3 regions of the Saccharopolyspora sp. 6M genome follow, and region 1 is predicted to be linked to each of the others. Evidence: riboswitches for the same ligand, from Rfam matches in the RefSeq annotation. Region 1 holds a riboswitch; each other region holds the start of a gene.
What was found. Region 1 has a riboswitch for glycine ahead of gcvH (glycine cleavage system protein GcvH). Riboswitches for the same ligand answer to the same signal wherever they lie in the genome.
Positions count from the first base shown of each region.

Region 2: another riboswitch for glycine. It lies ahead of gcvT (glycine cleavage system aminomethyltransferase GcvT); the one in region 1 lies ahead of gcvH (glycine cleavage system protein GcvH).
Region 3: another riboswitch for glycine. It lies ahead of gcvP (aminomethyl-transferring glycine dehydrogenase); the one in region 1 lies ahead of gcvH (glycine cleavage system protein GcvH).

Region 1 covers NZ_JAIUJZ010000081.1:7,949-15,677, forward strand. The annotation lists gene LCD31_RS12815 (ABC transporter permease) at 364-1,212, opposite strand; gene LCD31_RS12820 (ABC transporter ATP-binding protein) at 1,212-2,234, opposite strand; gene LCD31_RS12825 (hypothetical protein) at 2,350-2,844, opposite strand; gene ald (alanine dehydrogenase) at 3,203-4,318, opposite strand; glycine riboswitch at 4,522-4,616, shown strand; gene gcvH (glycine cleavage system protein GcvH) at 4,759-5,133, shown strand; gene LCD31_RS12840 (L-serine ammonia-lyase) at 5,158-6,510, shown strand; gene LCD31_RS12845 (MarR family winged helix-turn-helix transcriptional regulator) at 6,845-7,363, shown strand; gene LCD31_RS12850 (organic hydroperoxide resistance protein) at 7,365-7,729, shown strand, end outside.
Region 2 covers NZ_JAIUJZ010000144.1:9,701-17,429, reverse strand. The annotation lists partial or broken gene LCD31_RS19220 (serine hydroxymethyltransferase) at 1-602, opposite strand, end outside; gene gcvT (glycine cleavage system aminomethyltransferase GcvT) at 694-1,806, opposite strand; glycine riboswitch at 1,925-2,023, opposite strand; glycine riboswitch at 2,024-2,152, opposite strand; gene LCD31_RS19210 (TetR/AcrR family transcriptional regulator) at 2,255-2,887, opposite strand; gene LCD31_RS19205 (long-chain fatty acid--CoA ligase) at 3,110-4,699, shown strand; gene LCD31_RS19200 (acyl-CoA dehydrogenase family protein) at 4,745-5,923, shown strand; gene LCD31_RS19195 (hypothetical protein) at 6,026-6,178, shown strand; gene LCD31_RS19190 (Tm-1-like ATP-binding domain-containing protein) at 6,356-7,567, shown strand; gene LCD31_RS19185 (phosphoenolpyruvate hydrolase family protein) at 7,564-7,729, shown strand, end outside.
Region 3 covers NZ_JAIUJZ010000057.1:6,178-13,906, reverse strand. The annotation lists gene LCD31_RS09575 (MaoC family dehydratase) at 1-257, shown strand, start outside; gene LCD31_RS09570 (thioesterase family protein) at 263-688, shown strand; gene LCD31_RS09565 (3-methyladenine DNA glycosylase) at 706-1,581, shown strand; gene LCD31_RS09560 (HesB/YadR/YfhF-family protein) at 1,686-1,970, opposite strand; gene gcvP (aminomethyl-transferring glycine dehydrogenase) at 2,055-4,952, opposite strand; glycine riboswitch at 5,117-5,219, opposite strand; gene LCD31_RS09550 (MerR family transcriptional regulator) at 5,572-6,192, opposite strand; gene LCD31_RS09545 (bifunctional nuclease family protein) at 6,499-6,975, opposite strand; gene garA (glycogen accumulation regulator GarA) at 7,501-7,729, opposite strand, start outside.

The sequences.
Region 1 (7,729 bases):
CGAACAATCGGCGGATCCAACCAGGACGGGAACATTCGCTGCCGGAGTCGCTCACCAGGCCAGGTTAGGTGCCGGGGACGACGGGGATCCGGGGGCGCGGCGGCGGCGCACCGGCGCTCACCTGAGCGAGGAAGGGAACCTTCCGGTCATCGACGTGAGGAAGGGAACCTTCCTGTCACGGGTGGGAGGAAGGGAACCTTTCGATCACAGGCGCGATGAAGGGAACCTTCCTGTCACGGGTGCGAGGAAGGGAACCTTTCGATCACAGGCGCGATGAAGGGAACCTTCCTGCCACCGCCCCGCACGAAAGAGGGGACCTCCCCACTCGAGCAGGAAGATCCCCTCCGATCGAACAGCGCCACCTCAGGTGATGTCGCGCCGCCCGCTGAAGTACCAGCCGCCGAGGACGAACAGCGCCGCGTACCCGGCGAAGGTCAGCATGCTCAGCCACCACGGATGCCCGTAGGACCCGCCGAAGACGAAGTGCAGCACCTCGAACAGCCCTTGCGGCACGTACTGCTCGTCGGGCCCGGCGGTGGCGCTGATGAAGATCGGCACGGCGAGGTTGCCGACGATCCCGCTGCCCGCGGCCCCCGGCAGGTAGGCGCTCACCCCGGACGCGTCGGAGCCGACGAGGAACAGGTCGACGATGAACTCGAACACGAACTTGTAGACCAGCAGCACGATGATCACGATCACCGGGTTGGCGACGAGGGCGCCGAACCCGACGCCGAGCAGCGTCCACAACACCATCGCGAGGAGCCCGGCGGCGCACACGATGAGCCAGTCCGGACCTTCGCCGAACCCGTCGAGCCCGGCGCCCGCGATCGCGCCGAGCCCCCCCGACAGCACGTTGACCAGCCCGTACACCAGGCCGAGGTTGGTGTAGGCGATGAGCTTCGCCCCGAGCACCGCCCCGCGCGGGTTGCCGGTGAGGTACGTGGTGGTGATGCTCTTGTTCCGGTACTCCCCGGCGAACGCCAGCGCCCCCACCAGGCCGGCGAAGATCGTGCTGAAGTTCGTCGACATCGACATGGTGAGCAGGCCCAGCGGCAGCGGCCGCCCGATCTCCTGCTCGATCGAGGACATGTAGCCGAACCCGGTGCCCATCCAGCTGGCGCCGAAGCTCAGCAGCGCCACGGGGATGAGCAGTGCCCACCACAGGTTGGTGGTGAAGAGCTTCCGGAACTCGGACTTGACCAGGCCGTCCATCAGGCGCCACCTCCGAATCCGCCGTGCTGCTGGTACGGGTTGGGGCCGCCGGGCGGTGCCCAGCCACCGGTGCCGGGTGGCGGACCGCCGGGCGGGTGCTGGTTGCCGACGTACTGGCCGCTGGTGAGCTGGAAGAACAGCCGTTCGAGGTCGACCTGCTCCTCCTGGATCCCGTAGACGGCGACCCCGGCCTGCAGGGCCAGTTCGGCCACCGACCGGGAGTCGGAGCCGGTGACGGCGATCCGCCCGTCGGGCAGCGGTTCGACCGCCAGCCCGGCCGCCTGCAGCGCGTTCACCAGCGCCTGCGGATCACCGGCCTGCACGAGCACCCGGTTGCGCTGCTGCGCTCGCAGCTGGTCCAGGTCGCCGTTGTAGACGCACTCGCCGCGGCTCACGATCACCACGTGGTCGACGGTGTGCTCCATCTCGCGCAGCAGGTGGCTGGAGACGAGCACGGTGCGCCCGGACGCGGCGAACGACTTCAGGAAGCCGCGCAGCCACGCGATGCCCTCCGGGTCGAGCCCGTTGGCGGGTTCGTCCAAGATCAGCACCTGCGGATCGCCGAGCAGCGCCGTGGCCAGCGCCAGCCGTTGCCGCATGCCCAGCGAGAACCCGCCCGCGGCCCGGTTCGCGGCGCCGGTCAGCCCGACGAGGTCCAAGGCGTGGTCGACCTGCTGGTCGGGCACGTTCATCGCCGCCGAATAGCAGCGCAGGTGGTTGCGCGCCGTGCGGGACGGGTGGAAGCTCTGCGCCTCCAGCACCGCCCCGACCACGGTGGCGGGGTTGCGCAGCTGCGCGAAGGGCACCCCGTTGACGGTGGCGGTTCCCGACGTCGGGTTCACCAGCCCCAGCACCATGCGCAGCGTCGTCGTCTTGCCGGATCCGTTCGGGCCGAGGAACCCGGTCACCACACCGGGGTGAACGGCGAAGCTGAGGTCGCGGACCGCGCTGACCGGCCCGAAGTTCTTGCTCAGGTTCTGCACCAGGATCCGGCCGCTGCCGTCGTGCACACGCTCCTCCATCGTCGCTCGGCCCCGCCGGGTGCTCGCGAGCGCGGGACGCGGACGATCACGCTCGGGCGCGGGGCCGGTCCCATCCTGCCTGACCGGCCCGCGCCGACAGGGAGGAGTTCGGAAATCAACCGGTCCCGTGCTGCGGCCAGGCGATGGGCCGTTCCGGCCCGGGCCGGCGCGCTGCGGTGGGCCGGCCGTCCTCGGGGCGGGGGGAGCGGTGGTGGCGGACCGGCGCGCTGCTCGGCCAGCGGCCGGTGGGCTGCCGCCCCTCGGCGTCCGGGTCGGGCTCGTCCGCCGGGCCGTGGCGGCCGGTCGGGGCGGCGGGCGCGGTGCGGTCGCCGATGAGGCCGCGGTGCACCATCAGCCACGACTCGCACGGCCAGCTGCGGCTGCGCACCGCGCCGGAGCAGGCGGGGCAGCGGCCGTCGGCATCCGGGTGGTGGGCCTCCAGCAGGGCCCGGAGCCCGCTGGTGAGGCGGTGCAGCTCTGACCTGGCGACCGGTAACAGCTCCTCGGTGCCGCCTTCGATGGCCACCCGCTCCAGCCGGGCCAGCCGGTCCAGGACGGCCTCCCGCATCTTCGCGTCGTCCACGTGCCACTCCCCGCGTCGTACGGTCATCGCGCGCGCTGATCGGGGCGGAGAACGCGGGCCCCGGTGGCGCCCGCGACGAGCACCGCCGCAGATCGCCGCGGCTTGGCGCACTCCCATCGGCAGCTCACCCGGCCGACTGCACCGAACTCACTCGGTCGAGTGGACTTCCGGTTGTGGCGGGGAACCGGGCGTTCGTCACGCTGCGCACGTCGGAAATCAAGCGTTCGTGTCCTACACTGGGACCTGGCGGCCTGCTCCCGGTGACCCCCAGGCCGGTTGAGCGGGCCGCCCTCTAACCCCTTCCGGGGTCTTCTCACCTCCGCGAGTGAAACTCGCCGGTCTCGCCGCGCAGTGGTCTCGGATGGTCTCGCGGTTGCGGATCCGCTCAGACCAGCACCGCGTCCGGGGCCGTGCTCGGCAGCCCGTGCGCCAGCGCCACCGCCTCGCTCACCAGCAGCCCGCCGTGCGCGTTCAAGCCCCTGGCCAGCGCCGCATCCGCCCGGCACGCCGCCCGCCAGCCCTGATCGGCGATCCGCAGCACGTACGGCAACGTCACGTTCGTCAACGCGTACGTCGAGGTGTTCGGCACCGCGCCCGGCATGTTCGCCACGCAGTAGAACACCGAACCGTGCACCCGGAACGTCGGATCCTCGTGCGTCGTCGGCCGCGAATCCTCGAAGCACCCGCCCTGGTCGATCGCCACGTCCACCAGCACGCTGCCCGGCTTTGACCGCGCCACCAGCTCGTTCGACACCAGCTTCGGCGTCTTCGCACCCGGCACCAGCACCGCGCCGATCACCAGGTCCGCCGCCCGCACCGCCGACTCCACCGCGTACGCGTTCGACGTCACCGTGCGGATCGCGCCCCCATGCGCCGCGTCGATCTCCCGCAGCCGGTCCACGTCGGTGTCCAGCACCTGCACCTGGGCGCCCATGCCCGACGCCACCCGCGCCGCGTTCAACCCGGCCACCCCGCCGCCGATCACCACCACCCGCGCAGGCGGTACTCCGGGCACGCCGCCCGGCAGCACACCGCGACCACCCTGCGGGGTCAGCAGCGCCTGCGCGCCGACCTGCGGGGCGAGCCTGCCCGCGACCTCGCTCATCGGCGCCAGCAGCGGCAACCCGCCGCGCGCCGTCTGCACCGTCTCGTAGGCGAGAGCCGTCACCTCGGCGCGCAGCAACTCGTCCGTCAACTCCGCCGACGCCGCCAAGTGCAGGTAGGTGAACAGCACCTGGCCCGCCCGCAGCCGCGGGAACTCCTCGGCCACCGGCTCCTTCACCTTCAGCACCAGCTCGCCCTCGGCCCACGCGTCCGCCGCGGACGGCACGATCGTCGCGCCCGCCGCCGCGTAGTCCTCGTCGGGTATCGACGAACCGAGCCCGGCGCCGGCCTCCACGAACACCGCGTGCCCCCGCGCGGCCAGCTCGTGCACCCCTGCCGGGGCCCCCGCCACCCGGTACTCGTGGTTCTTCACCTCACGCGGCACTGCGACCTTCACCCGGTCCGCCTCCCGACCCCACGACCGAACACCGACCCCAGCATCATCCGCCCGGCGCCCGCACCCCGCCGCGAGGAAGGGAACCTTCCTGTCACCGGTGACAGGAAGGTTCCCTTCCTCGCTGTGATCCGGGCGGCTGGGCGTTGACACCCGCCCACGTCCGTTTATCGTTGCCGGGCACGACCACAACCGCACAGCGCCGCAGAACCCGAGCGGGAGAGACCCTGCGCAACGCAGGGCGCCGAAGGAGCAAACCCTCCCCGCAAAACTCTCAGGCACCCATGACCGCTCGGGCGAGGCCACTCTGGAAAGCGCGCGCCCCGGCGCCGCACCCACGGTGCAAGCCGCGAACCACCGCGGCGAAGCTCTCAGGTCCCGAAACAGAGGGGGAGGCCCGCGAACCCAGGGCACACCCGTGCCCGCGATGGTGAGGAGCCTCCATGTCCCTGCCCGAACGGCTGCGCTACACCGAAGAGCACGAGTGGATCGAGGACCGCGGCGACCTGGTGCGCATCGGCATCACCCCGTACGCGGCCCAAGCGCTCGGCGACATCGTCTACGTGCAGCTGCCCGAGGTGGGCGAGCGGATCGAATCCGGCGCCTCCTGCGGTGAGCTGGAATCGACCAAGTCCGTCAGCGACCTGTTCGCGCCCGTGACCGGCGAGGTCGTCGCCGTCAACGCGGCCGCCGCCGACGACCCCGCGGTGATCGGCTCTGATCCGTTCGGCGAGGGCTGGCTGCTCGAAGTGCGTGCCGAGCAGACCGGTGCTGTGCTCACGGCCCAGGAGTACGCCCAGTTCACCGGTGGTGAGTAGGCCGGGGCTGAGGGGGGCGGAGCTGTGACGATCAGCGTCTTCGACCTCTTCTCGGTGGGCATCGGCCCGTCGAGTTCGCACACCGTCGGCCCGATGCGGGCGGCGCGGATGTTCACCGCGCGGCTGCAGGACGACGGTCTGCTCGGTCAGGTCGACAAGGTGAAGGCCGAGCTGTTCGGTTCGCTCGGCGCGACGGGGCACGGCCACGGCAGCCCCAAGGCGGTGCTGCTCGGCCTGGAAGGGCACGACCCGGAGACGGTCGACCCGGCCGCCGTCGCACAACGGGTGGAGACGATCCGCGCCGACGGCAGGTTGTTGCTGGCGGGGGAGCGCGACATCCGGTTCTCGGTGGACCGCGACCTGGTGATGCACCGGCGCAGGTCGCTGCCGCTGCACCCCAACGGGATGCGGTTCGCGGCGTTCGGCGCAGGTGGGGAACTGCGGTCCGCGGTGTACTACTCCGTCGGCGGCGGATTCGTCGTCGACGACGAGGCCGCCGGCACCGACCGGATCAAGCCGGACGAGACGCCGGTGCGCCACCCGTTCCGCACCGGCGACGAACTGCTCGCCCGGGTCGCCGAATCCGGCTCCCGGATCAGCGACGTCATGTTCGACAACGAGCTGTCCTGGCGCTCCGCCGAGGACGTCCGCGCCCGGCTGCTGCACATCTGGTCCGTGATGCAGGAGTGCGTCGACAACGGGTGCCGCAACGACGGGGAACTTCCCGGCGGGCTGCGGGTGAAGCGGCGCGCCGCCGCGCTGCGGGCGAACCTCGGCGAGCAGGACGACGCCATGGAATGGCTCACCCTGTTCGCGCTCGCGGTCAACGAGGAGAACGCGGCAGGCGGACGGGTCGTCACCGCGCCCACCAACGGTGCCGCCGGCATCGTTCCCGCGGTGCTGCACTACTACGTGCGCTTCGTGCCGGGGGCGAACGAGCAGGGCGTCATCCGGTTCCTGCTCGCCGCCGGTGCCATCGGGGTGCTGTTCAAGGAGAACGCGTCGATCTCCGGTGCCGAGGTCGGCTGCCAGGGCGAAGTCGGTTCGGCCTGCTCGATGGCGGCCGCCGGGCTCGCCGAGGCGATGGGCGCGACGCCGTGGCAGGTGGAGAACGCCGCCGAGATCGCGATGGAGCACAACCTCGGCCTCACCTGCGACCCCATCGGCGGGCTGGTGCAGATCCCGTGCATCGAGCGCAACGCCGTCGCCGCGGTCAAGGCCGTCACGGCGACGCGGATGGCGCTGCGCGGCGACGGCAGCCACTTCGTGTCGCTCGACAAGGTGATCAAGACGATGCGGGAGACCGGGCGCGACATGAAGGTCAAGTACAAGGAGACCGCTCGCGGGGGGCTCGCGGTGAACGTCATCGAGTGCTGAGAGCGCTTCGCCCGCCCGGCGCTCGAAACCGCGCGGGGCGGTGGGAGCAGGGGAACCTTCCTGTCACGTCGCAGGCGTGGACCACCGGCGTGGGTCGATGCGAGCGGGGGAACCTTCCTGTCACCGGTGCGATGAGGGGAACCTTCCTGTCACGCTCGGCCTCGTCCGGAGCCGTGGTGGCCGGTGTGGTGGAGTGCGGCGGTGGTGTTCCGGCGGGCCGCGCGGTGGTGGTTCCGGATGACGGGGAGGTTCCCTTGCAGAATTTAGGATGCGCACAACTCAGTTGCGCGCAACTTGAATTAGGGCTAATGTCGGCCACGTGCAGGAGGCGGGGATGAGCGCGGACTCGGCGCTGTCGCTGGACCAGCAGGTGTGCTTCGCGCTCTACAGCGCGTCGCGCTCCTTCACCAACCTGTACCGGCCGTTCCTCGACGAGCTGGGACTGACCTACCCGCAATACCTGGTGATGCTGGTGCTCTGGGAACACGACTCGCTGGCGGTCAAGGACCTCGGGGCGATGCTCAAGCTGGACTCCGGGACGCTGTCGCCGCTGCTGAAACGGCTCGAAGCGAGCGGACTGGTGGACCGGCGGCGCAGCACCCGCGACGAGCGGTCCGTCGAGATCGGACTGACCGAGCGGGGGCGGGAGCTGCGGCAGCACGCCGAGCAGATCCCGAACCGGGTGCTCGCCGCCAGCGGCATGGAACTCGAGGAGGTGCTGGCGCTGCGCTCCACGCTGCACCGGCTCACCGCCAACGTGGACCAGGCCGCGCACCGGGCCAGGGCCGCCGTCGCCGACGGCGTCCCCATCACCGACGAACTCCTGCGCGGGACCACGACACAAGGAGACTGAGATGGCAGCGTTGTACACCGCCGAAGCGACCGCGACCGGCGAAGGGCGCGGCGGCCGCACCCGCTCCTCCGACGGAGTGCTCGACCTCGACCTGGCGGTCCCGCGCGAGATGGGCGGACCCGGTGGCGACTCCACGAACCCGGAGCAGCTGTTCGCCGCCGGTTACGCAGCCTGCTTCCACAGCGCGCTGCAGCTGGTCGCCCGCAAGGCGAAGGCGAACATCGCCGACTCCTCGGTGACCGCCCAGGTCGGCATCGGCAGCAACGGCGCGGGCGGGTACGCGCTCGAGGTCACGCTGTCGGTCAGCCTCCCCGGCGTCGACCAGGAGCAGGCCCGGCAGCTCACCGAGCAGGCCGACTCGGTGTG
Region 2 (7,729 bases), on a different contig from region 1:
AGGTAAGCACCGACCTCGTCGGCGATCTCGCGGAACCGCGCGAAGTCCAGCTGGCGCGGATAGGCCGACCAGCCCGCCACGATCAGCTTCGGCCGGTTCTCCCGCGCCAGGCGAGCCACCTCGTCCATGTCGACCCGGTGATCGTCCTCGCGCACGTGGTACGGCACCACGGTGTAGAGCTTGCCGGAGAAGTTGATGCGCATCCCGTGCGTCAAATGACCACCATGGGCCAGGTCCAAGCCCATGATCGTGTCACCCGGCGACAACAAGGCGTGCATCGCCGCGGCGTTGGCCTGCGCACCCGAATGCGGCTGCACGTTCGCGAACGACGCCCCGAACAACGCCTTCACCCGATCGATCGCCAACTGCTCGACCACGTCCACATGCTCACAACCACCGTAATAACGGCGGCCCGGGTAGCCCTCGGCGTACTTGTTCGTCAACACCGAACCCTGCGCCTGCAACACCGCCTGCGGCGCGAAGTTCTCCGACGCGATCATCTCCAACGTGTTCTGCTGACGACCCAGCTCCGCCCCCACAGCAGCGGCCACCTCCGGATCCACCACCGCAAGCCGGTCGTTGAACAGGTCCGGTGTCGACATGAGCAATTGCCTCCTGGTGTTCGATCTGGGCTGCGCCGGACGGGTCCGGCGCGGTCCGGTCAAGGTTTCGAGAGCCCGTTGCGGGCGTGTGTCAGGCCTTGCGGCGGTAGAACGGCAGTTCCACGACTTCGGCGTCGATGGACTTGCCGCGGATGTCGACCTGCACCGCGGTACCGGGCGCGCTGTGCGCGCGGTCCACGTAGGCCATCGCGATCGGGTGACCGAGCGTCGGGGACGGGGCGCCGCTGGTGATCTCGCCGATCTCGGCGCCGTCGGCGAGCACCGGGTAGCCGTGCCGGGGCGCGCGGCGCGCGTCGGTGCGCAGCCCCACCAGGGTGCGCTCCGTCGGAGCCGCCGCGACCTGCGCCAGCGCGGCCTTGCCGATGAAGTCACCGGGCTTGTCCAGCTTCACCACGCGCCCCAGGTTCGCGTGGAACGGGGTGAGCGAGGCGGACAGCTCGTTGCCGTACAGCGGCATGCCCGCCTCCAGCCGCAGCGTGTCGCGGCAGGACAGCCCCGCCGGGACCAGTCCGCGCTCGGCGCCGGAGTCGGTCAGCGCGCGCCACACCGCGGGCGCGTCCGCGGGGGAGGTGAACAGCTCGAAGCCGTCCTCGCCGGTGTAGCCCGTGCGCGCCAGCAGCACCTGCTTCCCGGCGACCTCGCTGGGATACCCGGCGTAGTACTTCACGGTGGACAGGTCGGTGCCGGTCAGCGGCGCCAAGATCGACACCGACTCCGGTCCCTGCACGGCGATCAGCGCGTACTCGTCGGAGACGTCGCGGTGCGCGGCGTCGAACCCGGCGATGCGCTCGGCGAGCTCGGCGGAGACCACGGCCGCGTTGGCCGCGTTGGCGACCACCAGGAACCGCTGCTCGTCCAGCCGGTAGACGATGAGGTCGTCGAGCACGCCGCCCTCGGTGTTGCACAGCATGGTGTAGCGGGCGCGACCCACCGTGATCGCGGACGCGTTCGCGACGAGCGCGTGGTCCAGCGCCGCGGCCGCCTCCGGGCCGCTGATCTCGATCTCGCCCATGTGCGAGAGGTCGAACAACCCGGCCGCGGTCCGCACCGCCTGGTGCTCGGCGGTGTCCCCCGAGTAGCGGACCGGCATCCGCCAGCCCGCGAAGTCGGTGAAGTGCGCGCCGAGGGACTCGTGGACCTCGTGCAGCGGTGTCCGTCGCGGAGCGGGGGGCGACGACGTCATGGTGCGGAACTCCTCCTGGTGGGCACCGATCACGTCCGAGGGGGACCGGTTGCGGCCACTTCCAGCAGAAACCATATCCGGGGTCCTCCGACGGCGATGGGCGCGGGCGTGCGCTGCCGGTCTCCCCGGAGTCATTGGCCTGAGAGTTTCACCGCGCACGAGGGCGGCTTGCACCGTGGGCGAGGGACACGGGTCCCTGCTTTTCTCCGTGATCGCCTGCTGTCGCGCGGTAGCGGGGCCTGAGAGTTTGGTGGGGAGGATTGCTCCTTCGGCGCTGCACCCAGGAATCGCATCCTGCACGGACCAGGGGCTCCTGGCGGGGCGCAGACTCTCCCGCACGACGTCGTCGGCGTTGTAGTCCGGTGTTGTGTTGTGCTCCGGAACGCTACGGAGATCACACAGCGCAGTCAACCGAACGTGAGCGTGATCCCGTCGCCGCGCGCGGAGTTCAGCGCTGCGGGAACAGCCGGGCGTGCTGGGCGCGGAGGCCGTCGACCAGCGCCCGCAGCGCCAGTTCGAAGCTGTCGTCGTCGATCTCGGCGGCGTGCTCGCGCAGCAGGTGGGCGCCGTGCAGGTGCGGGAACCGCTCGTCGTAGACCTCGGCGTCGTCGACGAACCCGCCCGCGAACGAGCCCATCGCCGCACCGAGCACCAGGAACTTGGTGGAGGCGCCGATCATCGTGGCGTACCGCTGCGGCCAGCCCGCGCTGGTCAGCCCGCCGTGCACGGCGTCGGCGCGGCGCAGCGAGGTCTCCCGGCGGGCCGGTCCGGACGCCATGAACGGCACCAGGTTGGGGTGGGCGGCGAGCGCGGCCCGGTAGGAGCGGGCCCAGCGGGTGAGGCCGGTGGGCCAGTCGATGTCGAACCCGCTGGTGTCGACGGTGCCCATCACGCCGTCGGCGACGTCGTGCAGCAGCGCTTCCTTGGTGGCCACGTGGTTGTAGAGCGAGGCGGCGCGGACGCCGAGGGAGTCGGCGAGCCTGCGCATGGACAGCGCTTCGAGGCCTTGGCCGTCGATGATCGCCAGCGCGTGTTCGCGGATGCGTTCGCGGGTGAGCTGGGGGCTCTTGGGTCTGCCCATGCCGCGCTCCTGCCTGCCGCCCGCTGCCGGTCGGCGCCCCCTCGGTGGGCGCCGTGCCCGTCCGCGTCCGCTGCGGATCGTGTCGATCAGTGTCCGGTGCGCGGCTCTTGCCGCGGTGCGCGGGGTGGTCCTAGAGTCCAAAACTAACGACGTTAGTCGTCAGGTGTCCAACGGCGGACGACCGTGCCGCCCGCACCGGCGACATCCTCACGGAGGTGGACGATGGTCAACGACGACGAGTCCCCGGAGCGGGTCGAGCCGCACACCACGCTGTCGCTCGCCTCGGTCCTCGCCGAGCCGGCGCGGCTGCGCCCGGCGCACCCCGCGGTCGTCGAGGGCGAGCAGCGGGTGACCTACGGCGAGCTGTGGGAGCAGGTCCGGGCGCACGCGGCCGCGCTGCGCGCTCGCGGGATCGAGCCGGGCGACCGGGTCGCGATCGTGGCGCCCAACGTGATCGATTTCGTGCGCGCCTACTACGCGGTGCTCACCGCGGGCGCGGTCGTGGTGCCGGTTCCGCTGCTGCTGGTCCCGGACGAGGCGGCGTACCTGCTGCGCAACTCCGGCGCGAAGCTCGTCGTCGGGCACACGAGCCAGCTGGCGCTCGCCGCCGAATCGGCGCGCCGCGCCGGCATCCCGCTGGTCTCGATCGGCCCGTCGGTGCCCGGCCCGGAGACCCCGGACTCGTTGAGCGAGGCGGCGGCCGCGGCCGAACCGGTCCGCTCCTTCGCCACCCGCGCGCCCGACGACCCCGCGGTGATCTTCTACACCAGCGGCACCACCGGCCGGCCGAAGGGCGCGGTGCTCACCCACCTGAACCTGGTGCTCAACGCGACGGTGAACGCCTTCGACGCCAACGACACCCGCCGCGAGGACCTGATCCTCGGCTGCCTGCCGCTGTTCCACGTCTTCGGGCAGACCGTCTCGCTGAACACCACGTTCCGGGCGGGCGCGACGCTGGTGCTGCAACCCAAGTTCGACCCGGCCGAGGCGCTGCGGCTCATCCGGGACCACCGCATCACCCAGCTCAACGGCGTGCCCACCATGTACATCCGGATGCTGGAGGCCGCCGGGGACGACGACGACCTGTCCTCGCTGCGGATGTGCGTGTCCGGTGGCGCGGCGCTGCCGGTGGCGGTGCTGGAGCGGTTCCAGCGGCGCTTCGGCGCCCCGATCCACGAGGGCTACGGGCTGTCCGAGACCTCGCCGACGGCCACCGTGAACCAGCCCGCGTTCGGGCCGCGCGCAGGCACCGTCGGGCACGCGCTGTGGGGCATCGACGTCGAGATCGCCGAACCGTCCGTGGAGGACCGGATCGAACTGCTGCCCGCCGGGGAGACCGGCGAGGTCGTGGTCCGCGGCCACAACGTGTTCGCCGGGTACCTGGACGACCCGGAGGCCACCTCGGCGGCGCTCGTCGACGGCTGGTTCCGCACCGGTGACATGGGCGTCAAGGACGCCGAGGGCTACCTGTCCATCGTGGACCGCAAGAAGGATCTGATCATCCGCAACGGCTACAACATCTACCCGCGCGAGGTGGAGGAGCTGCTGATCCGGCACCCCGCCGTCGCGCAGTGCGCGGTGATCGGCCTGCCCGACCCGGGGCGTGGCGAGGAGGTGTGCGCGGTCGTGGTGCCCGAACGCGGTGAGGACCCGGACGAGGCGCTGGGCAAGGCCATCATCGCCTGGGCCGCGGAGCAGACCGCGCACCACAAGTACCCGCGCCGCGTCGTGTTCGTCGACGAGCTGCCGCTGGGTCCCAGCCACAAGGTGCTCAAGCGGGAACTGCGCAGCCGCATCGCCGAATCCTCCTGACCCCCGACCTCGCCACACCGGCCTCGCCGAAAGGACCCGCCACCGATGGTCGACTTCTCCCTGTCCGAGACCGAACGCGACATCCGCGACTGGGTGCGCACGTTCGTGCAGCGCGAGCTGGTGCCGCTGGAGCCGGAGGTGCTGCGCCGCGAGCGCGACCACGAACGCGGCCTCACCCGCGAGGAGCTGGCCGAACTGCGCAAGAAGGCGCGCGACGCCGGGTTCTGGGGCGTGCAGACCCCCGAGGAGTACGGCGGGATGAATCTCTCCGCCGTGCTCACCGCGCTGATCGAGATCGAGCTGGGCCGCACCTTCGTGCCGTTCAGCTTCGGCGGCTACGCGGACAACATCCTCTACCACGCCAACGAGGAGCAGAAGCAGCGCTACCTGGTGCCCACCATCGAGGGCGAGCGCAAGTCCTGCTTCGCCATCACCGAGCCGGGGGCGGGTTCGGACGCCAAGAACCTCCGCACCACGGCCCGCAAGGACGGCGCGGAGTGGGTGATCGACGGGGAGAAGACGTTCATCACCGGCGGCATCGATGCCGACTTCACCATGGTCTTCGCCGTCACCGACAAGGAGAAGGGCGCCGACGGCGGCGTCACCTGCTTCCTCGCCGACCGGGACGCCGGCTGGAAGTCGGAGCCCATCGAGATCATGGGCGAGTGGGACCGCCAGCCCGCCGCGCTGGTCTTCGACGGCGTCCGGGTGCCGGAGGAGAACGTGCTCGGCGAGGTCGGCGGCGGTTTCAAGCTGGCCATGCAGTGGATCGGCCGCGGCCGCTACCTGTTGCCCGCCCGCGCCCTCGGCGGCTGCGAGCGGATGATGGAGATGTCGATGGACTACGCCCGCAACCGGCAGACGTTCGGGGCGCCCATCGCCGACCGGCAGGCCATCCAGTGGATGATCGCGGACTCGGCGGTGGAGATCGAGGCGCTGCGCTGGCTGGTGCTGCAGGCCGCGTGGCAGGTCGACCAGGGCGCCGACTCCCGGCACGCGCAGTCCATCGCGAAGCTCTACGGCGGCACCAGGGCGAACGAGATCGTGGACCGGATGCTGCAGATCCACGGCGGCATGGGCTACACCCGCGAGCTGCCCATCGAGCGCTGGTACCGGGACATCCGGCTGCTGCGCATCTTCGAGGGCACCGACGAGATCCAGCGCCGCACCATCGCCCGCAACCTGCTCAAGGGGCACGCCCAGGTCGGCGGGGTGCTCGGCTGATCCGGCGACGCGGCGGATCGGCCCGGTCACACCCTCGATCGGATGTCCGATTCGCCGGTAACCTGGGTGCAGCGTGATCGACCGGCCCGACTGGGAGCTGCTATGTCGTTGTTCAAGAAGGTGACCGACTTCGCCAAGAGCCCGCAGGGCAAGAAGGCGATCGACCAGGCCAAGCGGTACGCGAGCGACCCGAAGAACAAGGCCAAGATCGAGCAGGTGAAGAACCGCTTCCTCGGCGGTGGCAAGAGCAAGTGACGCACCCCCACGACGGCCCCCGGCGCACCCGGGGGCCGTCGTCGTGCGGGGACCCGGTGCTCGGATCGTGCCGCGCCGGTGGCGGACCCGGCCGGTGAACCGTGATCAACGGGCTGTGCCGGGGCCGGATCGGCAGTAGGGTTCTCGCGGGCTGATTCCGGGATCAGGGGCGGTGCGATGGGCCGGGCTTACGTGGTGGGCACGTTCGACACGAAGGCCGCGGAGCTGCGCTACGTCGCCGGGCTCGTCGCCGACGCGGGCGTGGAAGTGATCACCGTCGACGTGGGCACGTCCGGCGCGGAGTCCGCCGATGCCCCCGACGTGTCCGCCGCCGAGGTGGCCGCCGCGCACCCGCGCGGGGCCGCGGCGGTGTTCACCGGTGATCGCGGCACGGCCGTGGTGGCGATGGCGCTGGCGTTCGAGCGGTGGCTCGGCGCGCGACGCGGTGTGGGCGGGGTGCTGGGCCTGGGCGGTTCCGGCGGTACCGCGCTGATCACCCCGGCGCTGCGGGCGCTGCCGGTGGGGGTGCCGAAGCTGGTGGTCTCGACGGTGGCCTCCGGTGACATCTCGTCCTACGTGGACGCGTCGGACATCGCGATGTTCCCGGCGGTCACCGACGTCGCCGGGCTCAACCGGATCTCCCGCCAGGTGCTCGGCAACGCCGCGCACGCGCTGGCCGGGGCCGTGCGCAACACCGTGCCGGCCGTGGAGCAGCTGCCCGCGGTGGCGCTGACGATGTTCGGGGTGACCACGCCCTGCGTCACCGAGGCCGCGAACCGGCTCGCCACCGACCACGACCCGCTGGTGTTCCACGCGACCGGCACCGGCGGCCGCGCCATGGAGAAGCTCGTCGCCGACGGGCTCGTCGAAGCGGTCCTGGACATCACCACCACCGAGGTGTGCGACCTGGTCGCCGGGGGAGTGATGAGCGCGGGCGAGACCCGGCTGGACGCGATCGCGCGCAGCGGCGTGCCCTACGTCGGCTCCTGCGGCGCGCTCGACATGGTCAACTTCGGGGCGCCGGACACCGTGCCGGAGCGGTACCGGAACCGGTTGTTCTACGAGCACAACCCGCAGGTCACGCTGATGCGCACCACGGCGGACGAATGCCGCGAGATCGCCCGGTTCCTGGCCGCGAAGCTCAACGCCTGCACCGGTCCGGTGCGGTTCCTGCTGCCCGAGGGCGGCGTCTCGCTGCTGGACGTCCCGGGGCAGCCCTTCCACGACCCGGCCGCCGACCGGGCCCTGTTCGAGACCCTGGAGGCGGAGGTGCACCAGACCGAGCAGCGGCGCCTGGTGCGCGTCCCGCACGACATCAACGACGACCGCTTCGTCGAAGCGCTGCTCGGCGCCTTCGACGAGGTCCGCGCGCGAGGAGGACGGGCATGACGCGGTTCGACCGGGAGACCCTGGTGCGCCGATTCCGGGGCATGGCCGATCGGGGCGAACCGATCATCGGCGGCGGCGCGGGCACCGGGCTGTCCGCCAAGTGCGAGGAATCCGGCGGCATCGACCTGATCGTGCTGTACAACTCGGGCCGCTACCGGATGG
Region 3 (7,729 bases), on a different contig from region 1:
TGAACCAGGGGCCGCTGAACCAGGCGTACGTGGTGTCGATGCTGGCGCGCTGGGCGGGCGGGGCGCACCGGATCCGGGAGCTGCGGTTGCGCCACCTCGGCGCGGTGTTCGCCGGGGACCGGTTGCGCGCGCACGGCACGGTGACCGGCGTGTCCGAACAGGACGGTGTCCTGGTGGCGTCCTGCGCGGTCGGACTCGACGTGCTCGGCGGCGATCCGGTGCTCTCCGGCACCGCGTCCGTCCACATCGGAGGGTGATGGCGGTGGACCAGGTGCAGCGCTTCCGGCTTTCCTACGGGGACTGCGACGCGCTCGGCATCGCGTACTTCGCGATCTACTACCCGTGGATGGAGCGGGCCTACAGCAGCTGGCTGCACGCCCGCGGGCTGCGCTCGGCGGAGCTGGCCGCGCAGCTGGGCACCGGGACGGTCGGGGTGCGCTCGGCGGCCACCTACCTGGCGCCGGTGCGGGTGTTCGACGAACTGGCCTGCGAGGTGGTGCAGGACCGGGTCGGCACCACCTCCTACTCGCTGGGCTTCGAGTTCACCCGGGACGACGAGCTCGTCGTCCACGGCCGGATGACCTTCGCCTGCCACGACCCGGAAGGCGCCAAGGCACCGGTCCCGCCGCGGCTGCGGGAGCTGATCGCGCAGCTGCGCCCCGGCCGGACCGGCCCCGACGAGGGCTGACCTATCCTGGCGGCACTATGCGAGTGCTGGGCGAACAGGAATGGCGGGACCGCGCGAACGCGCACCGGGAGCGGGTGGAGCGCTGGACCGGACCGCACCGGCGCAGGCAGCGCGCCGGGGAGAAGCACCCGGTGATGGACTTCCTGTTCACCTACTACTCGCACCGCCCGTCGCTGCTGGAGCGCTGGCAGCCCGGTTTCGGCGTCGCGCTCGAAGGCGGCGCCGAGTTCCTGGAGCGCCGCGGCTACCGGCGCGTCCCCGAGGGCGTGGCGCTGGACCCGGCGGTGCTCACCGCGAAGCGCCGCGAGTCGGTGCGCTTCGTGCACGGGCTGCTCACCGCGGTGCGCTCCCGCAGCCCGCAGCTGGGCTGCTTCGGGCTGCACGAGTGGGCGATGGTCTACCGCACCTCCCCCGGCGACGTGCGCCACGAGTCCTGGCCGCTGCGGCTCGGGCACGCGGGCACCGACGCGGTCGTCGAGTCGATGCCCATCAAGTGCACCCACCACGACGCCTTCCGGTTCTTCACCCCGCCCGCGCGGCCGTTGAACGCGCTGCAACCGGCCCGCGAGGACCAGGTCGCCCTGGAACAGCCGGGATGCCTCCACGGCAACATGGACCTGTTCAAGTGGGCCTACAAACTGGATCCGCTGGTGCCCGCCGAACTCGTCGCCGACTGCTTCGAACTGGCGGTGGACATCCGCGAGCTGGACATGCGCGCCAGCCCCTACGACCTCGCCGCCCTCGGCTACCCGCCGGTCGCGGTGGAGACGCCCGAGGGCCGCGCCGCCTACGTGCGCGCGCAGCGCGAGTTCGCCGAGCGGGCCGCGCCGCTGCGGGACCGGCTGGTGGAACACTGCGAACGGCTGCTGGCCGTTTCGCAGCCGGTGGGCTGAGCCCGGAACGCGGCAGCGCCGACCAGGCCGGGGAAGGTCGCTCCCCCGCTCCCGGCCGGCGCTGTCGTCGGCTCGGTGACCCGCGCGCGGCGGGTCGCTGCGGCTCAGTCCCGGACGGCCAGGTTCAGCTCGCCGTTGTCGTCGCGCTCGGCGTCGAGCACCTTGTCGCCCAGCAGCGACGCCGCCTGCGGTTCGAGGAAGACCCGGGCACCGGATTCCTCCAACACCTGGTCGTCTCCCTGCGGCTCGCTGGCGATCGACGCCTGCAACTCGGCCTGCCCGGCCTCGTCCGCGACCGGGGCGATGCGCAGCCCCGATCCTTCGGGCGAGTCACCGCCGGCCAACACGACCTTGATGACCTCGGCTGCGCTCTCGCTGATCGTGAGCATTGCTGCACTCCTCTCGGAGGCGATCGGATGGAGTCGCCCACCGTAGTGCATCGGCGGCGGCTCCCGCTCACCCCCGCGCCGCGGTCAGCCCTCGTAGGCCGAAAGCGGAGGGCACGAGCACACCAGGTTCCGGTCCCCGCGTGCCCCGTCGATCCGGCGCACCGCGGGCCACACCTTCGGCGCCCCGGTGCCCATCGGGTAAGCCGCCTCCGCCCGGCTGTAGGGGTGCTCCCACGGCCCGGCCAGCGAGGCCGCCGTGTGCGGAGCGTGCACGAGCGGGTTGTCGTCGGCCGGCCAGTGGCCGCCGGCGACCTTGTCGATCTCGCCCTTGATGGCGATCATCGCGTCGCAGAACCGGTCCAGCTCGGCGAGGTTCTCGCTCTCGGTCGGCTCCACCATCAGCGTGCCCGCCACCGGGAACGACATCGTCGGCGCGTGCAGCCCGTAGTCGGCGAGCCGTTTGGCCACGTCGTCCACGGTGACGCCGGAGGCCTTGGTGAGCGGCCGCAGGTCCAGGATGCACTCGTGGGCGACGAACCCGCCGGAGCCGGTGTAGAGCACCGGGAAGTGCTCGTCGAGCCGCCGCGCCACGTAGTTCGCCGCGGCGACGGCCGTCAGCGTCGCCCGCCGCAGCCCGTCGGAGCCCATCATCCGCACGTAGGCCCAGGAGATCGGCAGGATCGAGGCGCTGCCCCACGGCGCGGCGCTGATCGGCCCGACCCCGGTCTCCGGCCCCGCGGCGGGCTGCAGCGGGTGGTTCGGCAGGAACGGCGCCAGGTGCTCGCGCACCCCGATCGGGCCGACGCCGGGACCGCCACCGCCGTGCGGGATGCAGAACGTCTTGTGCAGGTTCAGGTGCGAGACGTCGGAGCCGAACTCGCCCATCCGCGCCAGGCCGATGAGCGCGTTCAAGTTCGCGCCGTCCACGTAGACCTGGCCGCCCGCCTCGTGCACCAGCCCGCACACCTGTTCCACGGTGTCCTCGTACACGCCGTGCGTGGACGGATAGGTGATCATGATGGCGGCGAGGTCGTCGCGGTGCTGGTCGACGACTTCGCGCAGGTGGTCGAGCTCGATGTTGCCCTGGTCGTCGCAGCGCACCACGACCACGCGCAGCCCGGCCATCACGGCGCTGGCCGCGTTGGTGCCGTGCGCGCTCGCCGGGATCAGGCACACGTCCCGCGCCGCCGCACCACGGCTGTGGTGGTAGGCGCGGATGGCCAGCAGCCCGGCGAACTCGCCCTGGCTGCCCGCGTTCGGCTGCAGGCTCACCGAGTGGTACCCGGTGATCTCGGCCAGCCAGCGCTCCAGGTCGTGCACGATCTCCAGCAGGCCGGTGGCGTCCTGGGCGGGCGCGAACGGGTGGAGCTCGGCGAACTCCGGCCAGGTGATCGGCTCCATCTCCGCGGTCGCGTTGAGCTTCATCGTGCAGGAGCCCAGCGGGATCATGCTGCGGTCCAGCGCCACGTCCGAATCGGACAGGCTGCGCAGGTAGCGCAGCAGCGAGGTCTCCGAGCGGTGCGCGTGGAACACCGGGTGCGTCATGTACTCGGAGGTGCGCAGCAGCGCGGTCGGCAGCGCGTCGTCGGTCTCGGCGTCCAGCTCGTCGATGCCGGCCAGCGAACCCCCGGCGATGCCGAACGCCTCCGCGACCCGCACCAGCGCTTCCCGGGTGGTGGTCTCGTCGCAGCTGACGCCGACGTGGTCGTCGTCGATGTGGCGCAGGTTGATGCCGCCGTCCCGCGCGGCGCGGACCACCTCGGCGGCCCGGCCGGGGACCTCGGCGACGAGGGTGTCGAAGAACTCGGCGTGCACGATGCGCACCCCGCCGCGGCGCAGCCGCTCGGCCAGCACCGCCGCCATCCGGTGCGCCCGCTTCGCGATGGCCCGCAGCCCGGCGGGACCGTGGTACACGCCGTACATGCCCGCCACCACGGCGAGCAGCACCTGGGCGGTGCAGATGTTGCTGGTGGCCTTCTCCCGGCGGATGTGCTGCTCGCGGGTCTGCAGCGCCAGCCGGTAGGCCTGGTTCCCGTCCGCGTCGACGCTCACCCCGACCAGCCGGCCGGGCAGCTGCCGCTCGATGCCCTTGCGCACCGCCATGTAACCGGCGTGCGGGCCGCCGAAGCCCATCGGGACGCCGAAGCGCTGCGTCGTGCCCACCACCACGTCCGCGCCCAGCTCACCGGGAGCGCGCAGCACCGTCAGCGCGAGCAGGTCGGCGCTGACCACCACCATGCCGCCGCGCTCGTGCACCTCGTCGATGACCGCCTGGTGGTCGCGGACCGCTCCGGACGCACCCGGGTAGGCCAGCAGCGCCCCGAAGAACTCGCCGTCCGGCAGCGCCGACGCGCCCGCGGACAGGTCCGCCACCACGACCTCGATGCCCAGCGGTTCCGCCCGCGTGCGCAGCACCGCGAGGGTCTGCGGCAGCACGTCGGCGTCCACCACGAACCGCGGCGACTTGGCCCGGCCCGCGCGGCGCACCAGCGTCATGCCCTCGGCCGCCGCGGTGGCCTCGTCGAGCATCGACGAGTTCGCGACCGGCACGCCGGTCAGGTCGGCCACCATGGTCTGGAAGTTCAGCAGCGCTTCGAGCCTGCCCTGCGAGATCTCCGGCTGGTACGGCGTGTACGCCGTGTACCAGGCGGGGCTCTCCAGCACGTTGCGCCGGATCACCGGCGGCGTGATCGTCGGGTAGTAGCCCAGGCCGATCATCTCGGTGTGCGGGCTGTTCAGCCTGGCCAGGTCGCGCAGCTGCTGGAGCGCCTCGGCTTCGGTGGCCGGTTCCGGCAACGCCAGCTGCAGGTCCCGCTCGCGGATGCCGTCGGGCACCGCCGACTGCCCCAGCTCCTCCAGCGAGCCGACGCCGATCACGTCGAGCATCCGGGCCAGCTCAGCGGGCAGCGGCCCGACATGGCGGTCGGCGAACGGAGTGCCGTGTTCCAGGGCGGCCAGCGGGATACGGTCTTCGGTCGTCATCGCCACACCTCATTCATCGCGACGGACAGGGCGGCAGCACGTGTGCTGCTCTCCCCCTCTGTCACTGTCCGCGACGCGAACGCCTGAGAGCTTCACCCGGTCCGTGGACCGGACTTGCACCGTCGGCGGGGAACCACGTCGGTGGTCCCGCTTTCCAGAGGTATCTCGCCCGTGCGGTCCAGCAGGCCTGAGAGGTTGTCGGGGAGGGTTTGCTCCTTCGGCGCCGCCGCTGACCAGGTCAACGGCGAACTCTCCCGCGCGGGGTCGGCGATGCACAGCAGCTTACCCGATCCGGTGACGGCCGAACGGTGCGATCTTCATCCCGCCCGATCATCCCAGCGGCACGGGGCGTGACATCGACGGGCGGTGACCCGACGGCCGCGGGCGCCAGGACGGCCTGGCCGGATCCGCCGACAGCCCGCGCACGGCGAGCGGGACCGGATAGACCGATCGGCGCCTGCGCCCGACGGGCGGGACCAGAACAGGCCGAACGGTGGCCCGCGCACGGCGAGAGCGGCCGATCGGGTCGATAGGTGGCCCTCGCACCTGCTGGCGGCAAGACCGCCGGACCCGCGCCGGACGGCACGGCGGCCACGGCGGGCCTAGCGCGCCTCGGCGATCAGCCGATGCGGCGGTCCCGGCGCCGCGACAGCTCGTCGGCGACCGGCTCGTCCGGCTCGGCACCGTCGGCGCGCTCGGCGGGGAACTCGTGGATGGTGCCGGTGATCTCGCGCATCGCACCGCTGACCGCGATGCCGAACACGCCCTGGCCACCCTGCAGCAGGTCCACGACCTCCTCGGCGGAGGTGCACTCGTAGACCGTCGTGCCGTCGCTGAACAGCGTGATGCGGGCCAGGTCCTCCACCCCGCGGTGGCGCAGGTGCTCGACCGCGACCCGGATGTTGTGCAACGAGACCCCGGTGTCCAGCAGCCGCTTGACGACCTTGAGCACCAGGATGTCCTTGAACGAGTACAGCCGCTGCGACCCGGAACCGGCGGCGCCGCGGATCGACGGCCCGACCAGCTTGGTGCGCGCCCAGTAGTCCAGCTGCCGGTAGGTGATCCCGGCGATCTGGCACGCCGCGGGGCCGCGGTAGCCGACGAGCTCGTCCGGCAGCGCGGTCTCCGGGAACGGCTTCGACCCCTCCGCGGCGGCATCCTCGCCAGGTGCTCGCTCCACCACGCCTGCCTCCCTCCGCCCGGCCGAAGCCGGCGAACCACCGAACCCGGCTCGTCGCATGATCACCACCCGAGCGCGAGGACGATCATGGAACCGGGGGTTTGACCTTCCCCGACCTGGAAAATCACATCGGGGCGATTCGCGCACTCCGAAGGTAAGCCCGCCCGGTGGGCGGGTCAACGCGACGCGCGGGGACGCCCGCCCACCCCGGGTGTGACGCACGCCCCGCCTTCGCGCACGCACCGCACCCGAAGCCGCACCCGCGCGGGCCCCGACATGCGAAAGGGACTCCCGGTGCGAGCTGCACCAGGAGCCCCCTCACGACGACGCGGGCGGCGGGGCGGGTCGTGCGCCCGCCCGCCGCGATCAGGTGTCCGCGCCGCGGAAGTCCTCCGGCGAGACCGAGTCCAGGAACTCCCGGAACTTCTCGACCTCGTCCTCCTGCTCGTCCGGGATGATCAACCCGGCTTCGTCCAGCACCGATTCGTCGGCGTGGATCGGCACCCCGATCCGCAACGCCAGCGCCACCGAGTCGCTCGGCCGCGCCGAGACCCGCACGTCCCCGTCGAAGATGAGCTCGGCGAAGAACGTGCCCTCCTGCAGGTCGGTGATCCGCACCTGCTCCAGGTCCCGCCCGAGGGCGCCGATGACGTCCTTGAGCAGGTCGTGGGTGAGGGGTCTGGCGGGTCGCACCCCCTGCTGCTCCAGCGCGATCGCGGTGGCCTCCACCGATCCGATCCAGATCGGCAGGTACCGCTCGCCCTCGGTCTCGCGCAGCAGCAGGATCGGCTGGTTGGCTGGTAGTTCCACTCGCACGCCGACGACGCGCATTTCGCTGCTCATCGACACATCGCCTCCTCCAGCGCGCCGAAGCGTGACATCCTTGGTCGAGGATCGCGCACCGACGCCTCTGACGCTACCCGCGATACGGCGGACACGCCGACCTCCGGCCGTCGTCCCCGCCCGGATTTTCCGCTCGGTGGACGGCTTTTCCGGCTCGTTCCCGGCCTCGCACCGACGGTGTCGCCGGTACCGGGCCTTTCCGTTGTCCGCCCCGGGCCGGGGCGGTCGTTGACGCCGTTGCGCACCGGTTCCGCGGCACCCGCAGGTGCTCACCGGACGCGATTCCCGCGACGTTTCCGCCGCGGACCGCCCCGGATCCGGGCGCCCGGCACCCGGGAGGGCGCCGACCGCTCGCGACGCGAACGATGTCCCCCGTCACGATACACCGCAGCACATCCCGCAGAACCCGTTCCGGAGTGCGGGAACCACCGGCTCGAAGATCGCTCGCAACGATCACCGCCGAGAACGATCGGGGCGGCGCCGGATGGCGTCGCCCCGATGCGCTCTGTCCGCGGAACGTCCGGCTCAGCGGCCCTGATCGTCGATGGGACCGGTCAGGAACACCAACCGGAACTTCCCGATCTGCACCTCGTCGCCGTTGGCCAGCACCGAGGTGTCCACCGGTTCCCGGTTGACGTAGGTGCCGTTGAGGCTGCCGACGTCGACGACGACGAAGTCGTTGCCCTCTCGCCGGAACTCGGCGTGCCGACGGGACACCGTCACGTCGTCGAGGAAGATGTCGCTGTCCGGGTGG